Regions from separate parts of the Pseudomonas sp. AC355 genome, predicted to be linked through region 3. Evidence: predicted binding sites of a transcription regulator. Region 3 holds the regulator's gene; each other region holds the start of a gene.

What was found. Region 3 encodes FliA, which starts transcription of late flagellar genes. Its sites were predicted from a motif close to CTAAAGTTTNNNNNNNNNNNGCCGNTAA; they were not measured.
Region 1: ACZ0AI_RS00560 (flagellar protein MotY) is a predicted target of FliA. The motif match lies at 2,069-2,096, and genes of this name have one in related genera.
Region 2: ACZ0AI_RS18965 (methyl-accepting chemotaxis protein) is a predicted target of FliA. The motif match lies at 1,433-1,460, and genes of this name have one in related genera.
Region 4: motA (flagellar motor stator protein MotA) is a predicted target of FliA. The motif match lies at 1,774-1,801, and genes of this name have one in related genera.

What each region holds. Positions count from the first base shown of each region.
Region 1 is NZ_OZ409843.1:108,601-111,841, forward strand. Features, by position in the region: gene argC (N-acetyl-gamma-glutamyl-phosphate reductase) at 1-259, opposite strand, end outside; gene rnt (ribonuclease T) at 265-939, opposite strand; gene pyrC (dihydroorotase) at 936-1,982, opposite strand; gene ACZ0AI_RS00560 (flagellar protein MotY) at 2,133-3,062, shown strand; gene ACZ0AI_RS00565 (argininosuccinate synthase) at 3,162-3,241, shown strand, end outside.
Region 2 is NZ_OZ409843.1:4,044,642-4,047,882, forward strand. Features, by position in the region: gene ACZ0AI_RS18955 (HDOD domain-containing protein) at 1-68, shown strand, start outside; gene ACZ0AI_RS18960 (FAD-dependent oxidoreductase) at 262-1,338, shown strand; gene ACZ0AI_RS18965 (methyl-accepting chemotaxis protein) at 1,539-3,104, shown strand.
Region 3 is NZ_OZ409843.1:752,047-755,287, reverse strand. Features, by position in the region: gene ACZ0AI_RS03640 (chemotaxis protein CheA) at 1-229, opposite strand, end outside; gene ACZ0AI_RS03635 (protein phosphatase CheZ) at 241-1,029, opposite strand; gene ACZ0AI_RS03630 (chemotaxis response regulator CheY) at 1,049-1,423, opposite strand; gene fliA (RNA polymerase sigma factor FliA) at 1,577-2,320, opposite strand; gene fleN (flagellar synthesis regulator FleN) at 2,317-3,156, opposite strand.
Region 4 is NZ_OZ409843.1:4,241,248-4,244,488, forward strand. Features, by position in the region: gene ACZ0AI_RS19780 (rhodanese-like domain-containing protein) at 1-156, opposite strand, end outside; gene ACZ0AI_RS19785 (HDOD domain-containing protein) at 224-1,735, opposite strand; gene motA (flagellar motor stator protein MotA) at 1,858-2,709, shown strand; gene motB (flagellar motor protein MotB) at 2,715-3,241, shown strand, end outside.

The DNA.
Region 1 (3,241 bases), 640 kb from region 3:
TGCGGTGTGCAGAGCTGGCGTCGAGCACTCTGCAGCCGACTTCACGAGCTTGAGCAGCCGTTTCTTTAGCCGCATCGTCGGGCAGGCACAGCACGGTCACGTCGACCGAACGCATCAGCTCGAGCTTGGCCTCTACGTCACGACGTTTGTCGTGGTCGATGGTGACCACTTCGATCTGCGGGTGGTTGGCCAGCCGCTGACGAATCTGCAGGCCCGTGGTGCCGGCCTGTCCATCGATGAAGATCTGATATTTTTTCATGGCACTCACTCGTCGAAGTCTTCCCAGCCGCCCATTTCTTTCCAGCGATTGACGATGCCGCAAAACAGCTCGGCGGTCTTCTCGGTGTCATAGCGGGCGGAGTGGGCTTCACGGCCGTCGAACTCGATGCCGGCGGCCTGGCACGCCTTGGCCAGCACGGTCTGCCCGTAGGCGAGACCGGCGAGGCTGGCGGTGTCGAAGCTGGAGAAGGGGTGGAATGGATTGCGCTTGAGGTCACAGCGCGCGACCGCGGCATTGAGGAAGCCCAGGTCGAAGCTGCTGTTGTGGCCGACCAGAATGGCGCGCTTGCAGCCATTGGCCTTCAGGGATTTGCGCAGACCGCGGAAGATCTCGGTCAGCGCATGCTCTTCGCTTACCGCCATGCGCAGCGGGTGGTCTAGCTTGATGCCGGTGAAATCCAGCGCCGCCTGCTCGATATTGGCGCCTTCGAATGGCTCGACCCGGAAGAAATGCGTGTGATCGGGATACAGGAAGCCGCCTTCATCCATGGCAATGGTGGTCGCAGCGATTTCCAGCAGGGCGTCTGTAGCACTATTGAAACCACCGGTTTCAACATCCACCACTACCGGCAGGTAACCACGAAAACGCGCAGCCATGGGGTGACGCGGGCCGCTGCTGCTCGGTTGCTCCTGATCGTCTTCGTACAATTCTTCGCTCATTGACCAGCCTCCAGCAGACGCCAGCGCAGCGATTCGCCCGCGCGCAAGGGGATTACCGTCTGCTCGCCAAACGGCAGGCTGGCCGGTGCGTTCCACGACTCACGCACCAGGGTGATGGTGTCGGTGTTGCGCGGTAGAGCGTAGAAGTCCGGGCCGAAGTGGCTGGCGAAGGCTTCCAGTTTGTCCAGCGCGCCACGCTGCTCGAAGGCTTCGGCATACAGCTCGATGGCCGCATAAGCGGTGTAGCAACCGGCACAGCCACAGGCGTTTTCCTTGGCGTGCTTCGCGTGGGGCGCGGAGTCGGTGCCCAGGAAGAACTTCGGACTGCCGCTGGTGGCTGCATCGAGCAGCGCTTCCTGGTGCGTGTTGCGCTTGAGGATCGGCAGGCAATAGAAGTGCGGACGAATGCCGCCGACCAGCATGTGGTTACGGTTGTACAGCAGATGCTGCGGGGTGATGGTGGCACCGACGTTGGCCGGCGCCTCCTTGACGAACTGGGCAGCATCGCCGGTGGTGATGTGTTCGAACACTACTTTCAGCGTCGGGAAGCGTTCGACCAGACGGCGCATGTGCTCGTCGATGAAGGCCTTCTCGCGGTCGAAAACATCAACCTCGGCGCGGGTCACCTCGCCGTGCACCAGCAGCGGCATGCCGGTTTCCGCCAGGGCTTCCAGGGCGTCGGTGATGTTATCCAGGCTGGTAACGCCCGAGTCGGAGTTGGTGGTCGCCCCGGCCGGGTACATCTTCGCCGCGTAGACGATGCCGCTGGCCTTGGCTGCACGGATGTCGTCACCCGTGGTGCGATCGGTGAGATACAGCACCATCAACGGCTGGAACTGGCTGCCAGTTGGCCGCGCGTCGAGAATGCGCTGGCGATAGCCAGTAGCCTCGGCGGCGTTGCGCACCGGCGGCACCAGGTTGGGCATGATGATCGCGCGGGCGAAGGTACGGGCGACATCGGCGACGGTGTGCGGCAGTACCGCGCCGTCGCGCAGATGAATGTGCCAGTCGTCGGGACGCAGCAGGGTGATGCGGTCGGTCATTGAGGCTTCCAGGCGGGGGCGAAACATGCCCGGAATCCTACCGGAAAAGCCCGGCGGGGGCACGCCGCAGATAGACCATCGCACGGCTCAAGTTTTCTCCGCCGCCACCGATACCCACAGGGAACGTTATGTTTTCTTGTGGAGCTCGCTGTGCGCCAGCCTCTTTTCCTCATCGTCGGATTGCTCGCCGGCGCAGGCTTGAGTCTGCCTGTGGCCGCGATCAGCTTCCAGACTCGTCTGGAAAAGGTCGAATGGCAGGTGGCCGGCGACCAGTTCGAATGCCGGCTGACGCAACCGATCACTGATTTCGGTTCGGGCCAGTTTGTGCGCCGCGCGGGCGAACAGGCGACCTTCCGTCTGCAGCCCCGGGAGCGCTGGCTGGGCAGCGGCTCGGCAACGCTACTCGCAGCAGCGGCGCCATGGCAGCCGGGGCGTGGCGACATCAACCTCGGTGTGGTTAGCGTCGGCAGCGGCGAAGTGCCGTTCAACAGCAGCCAGGAGCAGGCTGGGCGTTTGCTGACCGGCTTGCTGGAAGGGCGCAGCCCGCTGGTGCGCCATCGCAGCCAGGTGGGTGGTGATCTCGAGGTGCGGATGCTGCCGGTACGCTTTCGCAAGGCTTACGACGATTATCTGAATTGCACGGCCAAGCTGTTACCGGTCAACTTCGACCAGGTGCGCAAGTCCACCGTCGGCTTCCCGGGCGGCGGGGCAGAGCTCGACCCCATGGCCAAGGCCAAGCTGGAAATCATCCTCGATTTCATGAAGGCCGACCCGACGGTCAATCGCATCGAGCTGGACGGTCACTCCGACAACAGCGGCAACCGGCTGACCAACCGCGACCTGTCGCGCCGCCGGGCGCTGGCGGTGATGGAGTACTTCAAGGCTCAGGGCATTCCCGAAGAGCGCATCGTCATGCGCTTTCACGGCGAGCGTTACCCGCTGGCGCCCAACACTACGGCCGCCAACCGGGAAAGGAACCGCAGGGTGTCCATAAGCCTGGACAAGGTGCCTGAAGCCCCCGCGCAGCCTGCCGAACAGGCCGCTCCACCGGTGCCTTCGACGCCAGCCGCCACCTCCTGATCCTGTCGCTTCAATGCCATGGGCTGTCGCACCCCTGTAAATCGCGGGCCATGGGCAGTAGAATCACGGGCTTTCCGAACAACCCGTGGAGTGGATGGCATGGCGGACGTCAAAAAGGTAGTTCTGGCCTATTCCGGTGGCCTGGACACCTCGGTGATCCTCAAGTGGCTGCAAGATAC
Region 2 (3,241 bases), 3.3 Mb from region 3:
GCGTGCGCCTGCTGCGCCTCGATCTCGGAGTGCTCGAGCGCCTGCCTGCTCAGGCGTCTGTGGCGTGATCTCGGCATAAATCACGCCGCAAAAATGTGTCGAAAGCCTGCCTCAAGCGTCTCTTCTCTTGCTCGAAACGACCTGCTGCCGCCATGCTCGGGGAGCGCGGATCATTCCGCGCGTGTTTCGGTCAAAGCTCGTTCTGCTTTCCGCTGAGCGGCCCGCGCCGCTCTGCTCAGGCTCACAAGGATATCGGTGTAGATGACTGACTACGATCTGTTGCTGGTAGGCGCAGGCCCGGCCCATCTCGGGGTTCTGCGGCGCTGGGCGCTGATCGAGCGGCCGGCGGGTCGCATCGGCCTGGTGGCCAGTGCCGAGCACACCTGGCACGCCGGCATGCTGCCCGGTTTGGTGGCGGGGCGTTATGGCGCCGAAGACTGCCAGATCGAGCTGACCGCGTTGTGTCAGGCCGCCCAGGTCGAGCTGATCGTCGCGCCGGTGACGACGCTGGATGCCGCCACGCGGCAATTGAGCCTGGGCGATGGTCGCGTGCTGCAGAGCAACTGGCTGTCGCTGAATACCGGCGACCGGGTCGCCTGTCCGCCCCGCGAGGGCGACGCGATGGACGTGCTGGCGGTCAAGCCGGTGGACAGCTTCATCGCCGGCTGGCAGGCCTGGCAGCGTGATCCCCAGCCGTTGGCGATTCTCGGTGGCGGCGTGGCGGGCGTGGAAATGGCCCTGGCGCTGGCCGATCAGGTGCCGCAGTTGGCGCTGTTCTGTGGCGAGCCGCTGCTGGCCGGCCACTGTGCCGGGTTGCGGATGCGCGCCTGGGGCCATCTGCGCATGCGCCGGGTGCAGGTGCGCGAGCATTGTCCGATCAGCCGCATCGACGGTGATTGCCTGATCAGCGGCGACGCGGCGGTGTGGCGTGGCGGCCGGCTGCTGCTGGCGAGCGGCGCCCAGGCGTTCCCGTGGATCGCCGACAGCGGCCTGAGCTGCGATGCCGATGGTTTCGTGCACACTGCGCCGACCCTGCAGAGCCATTCCCATCCGCAGATTTTCGCCGTGGGCGATTGCGCCAACCTGCCTGGGGTGCGCAAGAGTGGCCTGTATTCCATGCGCCAGGTGCCGGTGCTTGCCGCCAACCTGAGCGCCGCGCTGCGTGGCGGGCCGCTGCGTGACCTCAAAATCAGCGGCCAGCGGCCGCTGTTGCTGGCCAGTGGTGATGGCGGCGCCTTGTTCGGCTGGCGCCAGTGGAGCGCCGGCGGGCAGTTCTACGGGCGCTGCAAGGACTACTTCGACCGCGCCTTCGTCAAACGCCACAGCCTCAAGCGCTGACCTGCATTCCCCCAGCGGCCGACCCTCTGCTACCAAAGTGCCATAGCCCGGCGCATGATGAGGTGGTCAACTCGGTCGGGCGGCTGCCGCGCCTCTACAGATACGCCCCGCGCTGCCGATGAGCTTAAACAAGGCTCGGCCCTTGCCGGCGCGCCCGCTGCGCCCGACATCCCGGCACTATAAAAATAATGAGGTTCGCCATGGGTTCTGGTTTTACGCATGACCGGCTGGCATTGGCCCTGCACGTGCTCGGCTTGCTCGCGTTGCTGGTGGTCTGGCAGCAGGTGCATCTGCCGCCCTATCTTGGCGCCATTGCGCTGCTGTTGCTGGCGCTGTGGCCGTGGTTCGGGCCCTGGCGCAAGGCTGCTGCGCCGCCCGCCGACGCTGCGCCAGCAGCCTCGCTGGATGAGCTGAGCCGTAGCCTGTCGCAACACACCTGTCATAACGCGCTGTCGGCAGCTCAGGTGGCCTTCACCGTGCAGCAGCTGGCCGGCAAGCTGCAGTCGCAGTTGGCCGCGGTCGAGCAGATCGGCGAAGGTGCCCATGCCGTGACTCGCACCGAGCAGAGCAACGCCGAACTCGCCGGCCAGACACTGGGCGCCGCGCAAACCGTGCGTACCAGCAGTGCCAGCGGCCAGGCCGAGCTGCAGCAGGCGATCAGCCGCATGCAGCAACTGAGTGCACAGACCGCTGCCAGCCGCGAGCTGATCGACGGGCTCGGCGCCCGTACCGAGCAGATCGAGCAGGTTACCCAGGTGATTCAGTCCATCGCCAGCCAGACCAACTTGCTGGCGCTCAATGCTGCCATCGAGGCCGCCCGTGCCGGCGAGCAGGGCCGCGGTTTTGCAGTGGTCGCCGATGAGGTGCGCAACTTAGCCGGTCGTACCGCCACCGCCACCGGTGAAGTCGGGCAGATGGTCGCCGATATCCGCCAGCAGAGCACTGCGGTGGTCAGCCATATCCAGCGCCAGGCTGAAGAGCTGGAAGCGGCCGCCCGGCAGATCGAATTCACTGGAGAGCAATTGCGCGGTATCGCTGACCTGGCGGCCGATGTGGACACCCAGGTAGCGCAGATCAGTGCCGGTACGGCGAGCAACCACGAACACCTGGCCGAGCTGCTGGTGGCGGTCGAGCAGTTGCGCGGTGATGTGCGCAGCAGCGAAGACCAGACCCGCCAGTTGGGCAAGGCGGCCGAGCAGTTGGTCGGCCAGGCGGAAACCGTCAGTGAGCGGCTCGCCAGTGTCGGCCTGGACAGTTACCACCAACGCATTTACGACCTCGCGCTGGAAGGCGCTGCGGCGATTGGTCGGCAGTTCGAGGCCGATATTCAGGCCGGACGTATCAGCCTGGCGGATTTGTTCGACCGCCAGTACCAGCCGATCCCCAATAGCTTTCCAGCCAAGTTCAAGACCCGTTTCGACGGTTATGCGGATCAGGTGCTGCCTACCCTTCAAGAACCGCTGCTCAAACGCCACGAAGGCCTGGTATTCGCCATTTCCACCACCCCGGAAGGCTATGTGCCGACCCACAACGAGGCGTTCAACCATCCGCCCACCGGTGATCGCGCTGTGGACACGGTGAAGAGCCGTAGTAAGCGCATGTTCAACGACCGCACCGGCATCCGCTGCGGCAGCCACAAGCAGCGTGTGCTGCTACAGACTTATATGCGCGACACCGGCGAGCTGATGCACGACCTGTCCGTACCGATCCATGTGCAGGGCAAGCACTGGGGCGGTTTACGTCTGGGCTACAAGCCGGAGCCTTGAACGGTGATTGTTTAGCATCTGGCTATCTGAAGGTGCAGTAATAACGATTTAACGCGACTATTGCCGCGTGCGAGCCTCGTTGATATGTCTAGCCCGCTTTGCAGTTCAGCCCCTGTCATCGTTCTGCCTGCCTTGCA
Region 3 (3,241 bases):
GGATGTCGAACACGTTCTCGGCAATATGGCAGCATTCCACCAACTCATTGAGCTGCAGGAAGCCTGCCCCGCCTTTTACCGTGTGAAATCCCCGAAAAATCGCGTTGAGCAGATTCATATCGTCCGGGCGGCTTTCCAGCTCCACCAACTGCTCGGACAACAGCTCGAGAATCTCGCCGGCCTCTACCAGGAAATCCTGGAGGATTTCTTCATCGGCGCCGAAGCTCATATGACGTGCTCCTAAAATCCCAGGCTGGACAGCAAATCGTCGACGTCGTCCTGGTTCGATGCGACGTCATCACGCTTATCGGCATGAATCTGTGGACCTTCACCATGGGACGTATTTTTTTGTTTGTTCTGCTCTACACGTAATTCATTGTGATCGTGATCGATGCCGGCGAAACGGTCGACCTGGCTGGCCATCAGCATCAGTTTCAGCAGATTGCTCTCTACCTCGGTCACCAACTGGGTGACGCGTTTGATCACCTGCCCGGTCAGATCCTGATAGTCCTGCGCCAGCAAAATGTCGTTGAGGTGCCCGGACAGTTTGCTGTTGTCACGCTGGCTGCGCGCCAAAAACAGCTCGATGCGTTTGGCCAACTCACGGAAAGCCTCAGCGCCCATTTCACGGCGCATGAAACGCCCCCAATCTTCGCTCAGAGCATCGGCTTCGCTGCTCAAATCATTGACCAGTGGTGCACTCTGCTCGACCAGATCCATGGTGCGATTGGCCGCACGCTCGGTCATGGTCACGACGTAGTTGAGCCGCTCCGTCGCGTCAGATATCTGTGAGACTTCATTGGCGTGGGGCACCCGAGGGTCAAGCTGAAAATTGACGATGGCGTTGTGCAGCTCACGCGTGAGCTTGCCGACTTCGTGGTAAAGACCACGGTCGCGTGCCTTGTTCAGTTCATTGATCAGCTGTACCGCTTCGCCAAAGTTGCCTTGTTCGAGGCTGCTTACCAGTTGGCGGGCATTGCTTTTCAGAGTCGACTCGAGGTCGGCCTCTTGAGAATCTTCGTGTTCCATAACAACCTCGCGGCAGACATCAGCCGTTGACCCGCTCGAAGATTTTTTCGATCTTTTCCTTGAGCACCTGGGCGGTGAATGGCTTGACCACGTAGCCGTTCACACCAGCCTGAGCGGCCTCGATGATCTGATCACGCTTGGCTTCTGCCGTTACCATCAACACTGGCATTTGCTTCAAGCGTTCATCCGCACGCACCGCGCGCAGCAGATCGATTCCGCTCATGCCCGGCATGTTCCAGTCGGTCACTAGGAAGTCAAAACTGCCGCTTTGCAGCATCGGCAAGGCCGTGACGCCATCGTCGGCTTCCGCCGTATTGGTAAAGCCCAAATCACGCAAAAGATTCTTGATGATCCGGCGCATCGTCGAGAAATCATCGACGATGAGGATTTTCATGTTCTTGTCCAAGTCGACCTCCGTACAGTCCTAAAACGCCATCAGCATTCTGAAGCGCTTATAAATCGTGAAACCGGCCTGGCGGAACGCCGCAAAACTATTGCGCCCGGCTTTGCTGCGTTCACTGTGTTTTTCCAGCGCCCTGCTAATTCCTTATGCGCGCCATTCCACTAACCGTGCGCGTAAACGCGCGGCACACTGACTGTGTAATTGGCTGACCCGCGACTCACTAACCCCCAGTACCTCGCCGATTTCCTTGAGATTCAACTCCTCGTCGTAATACAGCGATAACACCAACCGCTCACGCTCCGGCAGATTGCTGATAGCGTCGGCCAGCGCTGCCTGGAAACGATTGTCTTCCAGTTCATGCGAAGGCCCTTGCAGCAAGGAGCTTGTGTCTTCCTGCAGCCCACCGCTTTCGCCTTCTTGCAACAGATCGTCGAAACTGAACAGGCGGCTACCCAACGTGTCGCCAAGAATGCCGTAGTAATCTTCGAGACTCAATTGGAGTTCGGCAGCAACCTCCTGATCTTTAGCGTCTCTTCCCGTTCTCGCTTCAATTTTTCGGATTGCGTCGCTGACCATCCGGCTGTTGCGGTGCACCGAACGCGGCGCCCAATCACCCTTGCGCACCTCATCAAGCATCGAACCCCGGATACGGATACCCGCGAACGTCTCGAAACTGGCGCCCTTACCGGCGTCGTATTTACGCGATGCCTCAAGCAGGCCAATCATGCCGGCCTGAATAAGGTCGTCCACCTGCACATTGGCAGGCAGACGCGCCAACAGGTGGTAGGCGATGCGTTTGACCAATGGCGCGTAACGCTCAATCAACTGATGCTGTGAATCTCGTGCTGTTGCCTTGCTGTACATACGGAGTCCAGAGGCTGTCGTCATACAGCCGTGTCTGCAGTCGGTTGTTGCACCAGGCGTTCAACGAAAAATTCCAGGTGGCCTCGCGGGTTGGCCGGCAATGGCCACGCATCAACCTTCTGGGCAATCGCCTTGAACGCCAGCGCGCACTTCGAACGAGGGAACGCCTCATATACCGCACGCTGTTTCTGTACGGCCTTGCGTACCGATTCGTCATAAGGCACTGCGCCCACGTACTGCAGCGCAACATCCAGAAAACGGTCGGTCACCTTGGTCAGCTTAGCAAACAGATTACGGCCCTCTTGCGGGCTATGCGCCATATTGGCAAGCACCCGAAAACGGTTCATGCCGTGGTCACGATTGAGGAGCTTGATCAGCGCGTAAGCGTCGGTGATCGAGGTCGGCTCGTCACATACCACCACCAGCACTTCCTGCGCAGCACGTACGAAGCTCACCACCGAGTCGCCGATGCCCGCGGCGGTGTCCACGATCAGTACATCGAGGTTGTCGCTGATATCACTGAAAGCCTGGATCAGACCGGCATGCTGCATGGGCGTAAGCTGCACCATGCTCTGAGTACCGGAGGCCGCCGGCACGACACGAATGCCACCCGGACCCTGCAGGACAACATCGCGAAGCTCGCACTGGCCGTCGATGACGTCAGCCAGGGTGCGCTTGGCCGTCAGGCCGAGCAATACATCGACGTTGGCCAGCCCCAGGTCAGCATCCATGAGCATGACGCGCCGACCGAGATCCGCCAGCGCCAACGACAAATTCACCGACACATTGGTCTTGCCAACGCCGCCCTTGCCGCCGGTCACCGCGATCACCTGTACGGGATGCATACCCATGTTATCTATACACCTTGTCTAACTTCGCTTTAGAGCCACATGGCCATTGTGCGCTGCTGGAACGACCACAGCCAGCGCTTCGCCACACCTGCAT
Region 4 (3,241 bases), 3.5 Mb from region 3:
AGTACGTTTGGGGTCGACGAAGTGGGCGCCGGGAATATGTCCAGCCTGGTAACGGGCGCTGCTGCTCAGGTCGACCAGAATCAGGCTCGGCTCTTCCAGTCGCGTCGCGAGATCCGCAGGTTCGATGACCAGCGGCAGTTCGTCGAAGGCAGTCATGCAGGCCTCTGTTGATGAAAATAAGAGTGCGATTGTAGCGCAGGCAAGTCAGCGAGAAACCCGTCACTCAGCGGTTACGTTTGCTGAACGTGTCCAGGGCGCGCTCGATGCATTGCGCGGTCTTGGCGAAGGCTTGCAGAACGGTATCGCTGATCGGTTTGCCGTGCAGGTCGGCGAACAGAATCATCACCACCCGATCATTGCTGGCTAATGAGCGGATCAGCAGGTGTTCACTGGGTATTAGAGCTTTCAGGTTGCCAGGGAGCAGGGCAGAGAACTGGGCAATATTGGCGGGTGTCAGGCGCAGTTGCGCCGGCGCCTGGAGCAGGCGACGCAGCACCTGGCTTTGCCCCGGGTCGAGCGTCAGACCGCTGGCGCTGGCATCGACTCCTGCATGTTGCTGCACCTGCAGGCGGCTATGGCTGCGGTCGGCGAGCAGCAGGATTTGGCGCGATAGACCGGTCGCTTGCAGCGCCCCATGGGCGCAACGGGTGAGCTGTTCCACGTTGCTGAACGCCGTTGGCTGGGTTAGCAGTTGGGTACACAGCTGGCGCCAGTCGCCGGTTTGCGGTGTGGGCGCTGGCTTGGGGGGCTGGAAGTGCCGCGCATGCCAAGGCCACAGCAACGCTTCGGCGGGGTGCCAAAGACCAGTGGTGTCTACCTGCCGTGCGCTGTGCACTGCATTCTGGTGAATGTGCTGATGCAGCTCCGCAAGTGGCATCTGCAAGTACAGGCTATTGAGCGTTTGCCAGCGCCGGGTGTGTCTGCCGCTCCAGGCGTTGTGCGCCGAGACGGCCAATACGTTGGCCAGCAAGATGCTGTTGGCCGGTTGCATGAGCCAGCGTTGTAGGGGCGGATCGCTGTCCAGCTGCTGCTGTTGGCGTAGGGGGTCATCGTGCAGGCGCGCCAGGCGTAGCGCCTTGGCCAGTAGGCGCCGGTCGCTGATCAGCAACTGATAGCCCTGAATGATCCAGGCAGGCAGACGCCAGTGCTCAGCCAGTGCCAGGCACAATTCAAACAGGGAAATACCCAGCAGGTCGCGTTCGACCCGTGCAGGTCGCTCGCCTTTGATCAGCACGCGTTGCTCCCAGGCTTCGAACAGCTGGGGATGAGCCGCCAGCAATGCCCACACCGGCGAGAGAAACAACAAGCTGCCCCAGTGGATTTCCTGCCACAGGCGGGCGAGGCGTGCGGCGAACAGACCATTGGCCTGCTGCGCGGCGTGCTGGCTGATCAGCTGGATCTGGCGAAGCGGCTGAGGAATGTCTGTGAGCGCCTTGGCCGGTATGCGCATCAGCAGTTCTTCGGCGCGCTTGAGGCCGATGCGATTGAGCGCTGTTTCCAGGCTTTCCGCCGCTTCACCCATGCTGCTGCTCTTGCGGTTGGTTTCACGCAATACGCTGAGTACCAATGCCGGGCTGTCCTGCATCAGGTCGGCGATCTCGCGTAGCGAGCGGCGGCTGTCGCTCAGTGCGCGGCGTACCTGCTGGTGATGCTGAGTCGGGATAGGCAGTACTTGGCCATCCAACTGCTTGAGCCAGGCATCGAGGGTGCGGGGTAACGGCGTGCTTGCGACCATGGGGATATGCCAAAATGGCTTTTTTTAGACTTAACTGACTATAGTCTCGCCCATCTCTTCCGATAAGTAGAAGGGGTGTTTCGCGCGACCTCCCTTTCTTTTCACTTTTTTAAGTTTTCTTTATGGCCAAAATCATCGGCATCATCGTTGTCTTCGCCTGCGTCTTCGGCGGTTTCGTCGCGTCTGGCGGCAAGCTCATGGCGCTGGTGCACCCTTTCGAGGTGCTGATCATCGGCGGGGCCGCGCTAGGGGCGTTCCTGCAGGCCAATCCGGGCAGTATGTTCATGATCGTCCTCAAGAAATCATTGAAGATGTTCAAGTCCAGGTTCACTCACGACTACTACCTGGAAGTACTGCGCCTGCTTTACGAAATTCTCAACAAGGCGCGCCGCGAAGGGATGATGGCCATCGAGGCCGATCTCGAGGATCCCGCTGCCAGTCCGATCTTCAGCAAGTACCCGGCGGTGCTGGGCGATGAACGCATGGTCGCCTTCATCTGCGATTACCTGCGCATCATGTCCTCGGGCAACATGGCGCCTCACGAGCTTGAAGGCCTGTTCGACATGGAACTGGTTGGCCTCAAGGAGGAACTCGATCATCCCGCCCACGCCGTGGCGAAGATCGCCGATGGTATGCCGGCCATGGGTATCGTGGCCGCGGTACTGGGTATCGTGATCACCATGTCGATTCTTGCCGAGGCGGATAACGCGCAGATCGGCGAGAAGGTCGGCACGGCGCTGGTTGGTACCTTTCTCGGGATTCTCGCTTCCTATGGCTTTTTCGGCCCACTGGCGGCCGCGCTCGAGCACGATGCCAAGGAAGAACTGAACGTCTACGAGGCCATCAAGGCTGGCCTGGTCGCCTCTGCTTCCGGGATGCCGCCGTCGCTGGCGGTGGAGTTCTCGCGCAAGACCCTCTACCCGGCGCACCGCCCAAGCTTCAGCGAGCTTGAACAGGCAATGCGCGGGAACTAAGCACCATGGAAAACAACCAGCCGATTATCGTCAAGCGGGTCAAGAAGGTCGCCGGGGGCCACCATGGTGGTGCCTGGAAGATCGCCTTCGCCGACTTCGCCACGGCGATGATGGCCTTCTTCATGGTGATGTGGCTTATGTCCTCGGCCACGCCCGAGCAGAAAAAGCTGATTTCCGGCTACTTCAAGGATCCCATCGGCTTCTCCGAAAGTGCCAGCCCCTATGTGATCGACCTCGGCGGCTCACCGACTCCTTCGCCGGATCGCACCCTCAACGAACAGCCCCAGGAGTCGCCGGGGGACGAAGCGGACACTGACCCCAAGGATCCTGCCGAGCTGGACGCCGAGCAGGCCGAGGCCAAGGCCGAAGAGGTGGAGCGCGAGCGTCTGGAGTTGCTGCTGCAGGAACTGCAGAACAAGGTCGAGCAGGATCCGCAGTTGCAGCGCTTCAAGGATCAGATTCTGTTCGAAATCACCCAGGACGGTTTGCGCATTCAGATCGTCGATGCCGAGAATCGGCCGATGTTCGCCCT